Regions from separate parts of the Pradoshia sp. Z3_51 genome, predicted to be linked through region 2. Evidence: riboswitches for the same ligand, from Rfam matches in the RefSeq annotation. Region 2 holds a riboswitch; the other holds the start of a gene.

The links. A riboswitch is a leader RNA that binds a small molecule or an ion and turns the genes downstream of it on or off. The one in region 2 is predicted to bind cobalamin.
Region 1: linked by a shared signal. The riboswitch ahead of AC4BHA_RS01330 (anaerobic ribonucleoside triphosphate reductase) and the one ahead of AC4BHA_RS09215 (FecCD family ABC transporter permease) in region 2 are both predicted to bind cobalamin.

Annotation. Positions count from the first base shown of each region.
Region 1 covers NZ_JBZAJC010000001.1:293,999-296,206, forward strand. The annotation lists gene AC4BHA_RS01330 (anaerobic ribonucleoside triphosphate reductase) at 1-993, opposite strand, end outside; cobalamin riboswitch at 1,126-1,307, opposite strand; gene AC4BHA_RS01335 (DEAD/DEAH box helicase) at 1,394-2,208, opposite strand, start outside.
Region 2 covers NZ_JBZAJC010000003.1:433,849-436,056, reverse strand. The annotation lists gene AC4BHA_RS09220 (LLM class flavin-dependent oxidoreductase) at 1-400, shown strand, start outside; cobalamin riboswitch at 449-594, shown strand; gene AC4BHA_RS09215 (FecCD family ABC transporter permease) at 773-1,825, shown strand; gene AC4BHA_RS09210 (ABC transporter ATP-binding protein) at 1,819-2,208, shown strand, end outside.

The DNA of each region.
Region 1 (2,208 bases), on a different contig from region 2:
TAAATTGCCTCGGCCTATGCTGTTTTCTATCCCATGACGATTTCCCATAACCCTTGTGCGGCATCCCATATACGCAACCTCGGAATGATGTGTTCCATCATAATACTGATAATTAAAGGAACTATCTATAAAACTAAAATTCGGAAACAGCCTTTCCGCAGTTGTTTCAAGTGCTAATTGATAAAGGTCATAGTTTGGATCAGACTCGTCAAAATTAATACCAGTTTTCACTTTGAAAATCTGGATTGGAAATATGGGAGTTTCCCCATTACCTAAACCTGCTTTTGTAGCTAATAAAAGATTTCTAACAAGCATTCTGCCCTCTTTTGTTGTATCCGTTCCATAATTCACGGATACAAATGGAACTTGTCCGCCTCCGCGTGAATGCATGGAATTACAGTTATGGATAAATGCTTCACATGCCTGATAAACGGAACGCTCCGTTTCCTTCCATGCTGTTTGATGAAGCAACACCTCATTCCATTCACAAGGATATTGCTTCAAACGTTTCACATGTTTTTTAAATGTTTTCTTTACATAGGGGGCTAGGTCCGCATCAAACATCGGAAACGATTGGCCGCCATGCTGCATATTTTGATTAGCCTGTATAATGATGGAAGCAAGCGCCATTGCACTGCCAATATCCTGCGGTGGTCTCATGGTACCGTGACCCGTATTAAAGCCTTTCTCAAGAAGATTCCCCAACGGAATTTGGCAGCAAGTTGTAGTACCAGTAGCATAAAAATCCAAATCATGCGAATAAAGGAGATTTTCATCAATCGCATGTCTTGCTTCATCAGAAAGTAAATTCTCCTTTGCATAATAGCGAGCACTTTCACTCGCAAACTTGCCCATTTGTCCCATTGGAGAGGAGGCATTCATATTGGCATTTTCATTGATCAACTCCAAATTATTCAGATGAACTATTTCTTCAAATGATTTTAATAATTCGTCTACTGGAGTTTCTGTCAATTTACTCTTTTCAGTAACCATTGGCTTCATAATATTTCCCTCCACGCAAAAAATCCCATTGCCTAAAATAAGCAATGGGAAAAGAAATAATAACAAGATTGAACTGTTCAATATTGCTATTTCATCCGTTCCACCCTCATTGCTCCCGATAAAGGCAAACCAGTGAAAAAGGCAGGTCTCCTGACTCATGCTTCGCTTTACTCTAAGTCCTTCCCATAGATTTCTCTACAGTGGTTTACTTATTTCATCAGCATTTACAGTTGCGGGTACAGTTCCGGATTTTAACCGGATTCCCTATTAAGTCGTAATACGACACCTTAAACACGTTAAAATCAATATATAGTATTTTAGATATAAAATGATAACAACATATAGAATTATAAATCTTATATGTGAAAATAGCAACTAAAATTCCGACAATTTATTTAGGCAATTGCTGGAGAAATTGATTGATAAATGCTTCGGATTCCAATCGAATTCCAATGTATGGCGGATGAACACGTTTATTGGCTTCAAGAGGAACCCCCAACCACAATACTTTTTGGTCAAGGATGACAAATGTGAAGCTTGGCCCATTCTGAAGATGGATATCCGGATCCAAATAGGAATGGGAATCTGGAGAATACATCATCAGTCTTGTTCTTGAGTTCCTCGTCTTCACTCTTTGAACAAAATCCGATGATAACACACTGGAATTTGGCAAGGAAAGGATAATGGAAGATTGGGCTTTTTTTAAATCCTGATAGAACCCTTCCAAATTTCTTGCATAAATCCATTGTAATTTTGGATGATGGTTGGCAATCCATTTGCCTATTTGATCCATATTGACCATTTGATTCCGTTTCATTTGATATTGAACGAGCTGATGAAGAGTTTTTGTATGCGAAACTTTTGATTCTATAAACTCCACATCGCTGACATGAATCAGTTTCCCTTTTGTTCTGGTAATTGCAACATTTAACAGCCGTTCACTTTCCCTGCCCGTTAAAAGCATCCCTGCCCGATTTTGCGGATAACTATCTACACTATCAAATACCATTACTTCCCGTTCACTTCCCTGGAAACGATGGACAGTGGCAGCCAATATATCATGCAGGCCGTTCTCTTCCTCATATAGATCTTTAATTAATGTTTCCATCAATTGTGCCTGCGCACGATAAGGGGTTGCATAACCGATTGATTTACTCCCATTGCTGTAGGCTTCATGAATGACCTGAAAGGATAACAATAGATTCA
Region 2 (2,208 bases):
TATGAAGCATTACCATGAAGCATTTCGACCTACAGAGTTAATACAGAATCCATCAGGTATGGTTACTGTATTTACAGTTTGTGCAGAATCGGACGAAGAGGCAGAATATCTGGCTGGTTCACTGGATTTATCGATGCTGTTTCTTTCACAGGGAATTATAAGAGAGGGAACACCTCACCCAAAAGAAATTAATGAAATGTCATTATCGCAGTTTGAGAAAGCTCGAATTGATTACAACAGAAGCAAGATGATTATCGGTTCTCCTAAAATGATTGGAGAAAAAATTAGAGAGCTGAGTGAACGCTTCTTTACAGATGAAATTATGCTTGTGACAATCACCCATTCATACGAGGCTAAAGAGAACTCCTTCAGATTAATTGCCAAAGAACTGTTGAAATAATAGTGGATTTGCCATTAGTCAATCAATCTATTAGAATAAGAATAAAATCTAATAAATCACTTTAAAAGTGCCTCGGTACACGAGGGTAAAAGGGAAAACGGTTCAAATCCGTTGCAGCCCCCGCTACTGTACTTACTAAATCACAAGTCTGATTTAGTAAAAGCCAGGAAACCTGCTTTTAGAGTTTTAGTACTTATTTTTCGGAGGGAGAAGTAGGCTTATTGTATTCACAGGCGTGAAAAAGTGAATCCTTAGCTCAATATCATCCTGAGCTAAGGATTTTTTATGTGTTGTAGCTTATAATCTTGTTTTAAAGTGCATGAATAATCCGAGGTTCGCCGCCAGGAGTAAAGAGGAATTGAAGTATAAGTTATGAATAATAAAAATAGAACAACCGGTATTTATTTTGGGAGTATCCTGTTTTTGCTGCTCGCTGCGTTGCTCGGCCTGTTTATAGGCAGCGTGGACATGTCATTTAAAGATATACTTGGGATTCTCTTGAAGAACGTGACCGGCCAGGAATCCTTCTATACAGGTCCAAAAAATATAGAAATGATTATTTGGAATATACGATTACCCCGGGTATTAATCGCTTTATTTGTAGGTGCCTCACTGGCACTTGCCGGTGCTGCCTTTCAGGGGCTTTTGCAAAATCCACTCGCTGATCCATATACTATCGGAATTTCTTCCGGTGCATCGGTTGGGGCAGTGATTGTTCTATTCTTTAATATCGAATTTGCTCTTTTTGGTCAGTTCACATTGCCGCTTGTTGCAATCGTGTTTAGTTTTATAACCTTGTTTATTGTATTTGGTATTACAAAGGCAGCTAGTGTTACCTATGCAAATGAGACCATTATTTTAGCCGGTATAATTATGAATTCATTCATTGGCGCTGTGGTCTCACTTATCATTGCGCTATCCTCAGGAGATCAAATGAGGGAGGTATTAAACTGGCTGATGGGCAGTGTGGCTATGAAAAATTGGGGACACGTCAGTATATTGATTCCCTTTTTTATTATAGGAGCTTCCATAATTTTATATCATTATCGTGAACTAAATGGGATGGCTCTTGGAGATCAATCCGCTCAATATAATGGTATCGATGTGAAACGAAAGAAAATAATCATTATTATCGGGGCTGGACTATTAACGGGTGCAGCAGTTGCCGTATCAGGAGCTATTGGTTTTGTTGGACTGGTTATTCCACATCTTGTTCGCCTTCTTGCTGGTGCTGATCATCGCCACTTACTGCCATTATCCATGATTATTGGAGGTGGATATCTCGTATTGGCTGACTTGATTGCACGTACGATTATCAACCCGCAGGAATTACCAATCGGTGTCATTACTGCCTTAATCGGTGCACCTGTATTTACAATCTTACTGATTAAAGAACGCATAAAAAGAAGGAATTTGACATGTTAACCGTAGAGAGCCTCAGTGCAGGCTATCATAAAAATAAGCAAGTGCTTCAGGACTTTTCTATTAAGGTTGAGAGCGGAGAATTTTTTGCTCTTCTTGGTCCAAATGGAAGCGGTAAGACGACATTGATTAAAAGTATATTGGGAAAAATGGAATATAAAGAAGGGACTTCAATCATTAATGGGAAAAGGACCTCATCCTATAAAACCGGAGAATTGGCTAAAATTGCTGCCGTGTTAAGTCAGGAACATATGGTGGGTATAGATTTTACGGTGGAAGAAATCGTACTATTAGGCAGGTATCCTTATCAGGAGAAGGGATTTTTTAATCATTACCGTAGTGAGGATTACGCAATTGTTGATGAGTGTCTTGCTCAGACAAACACG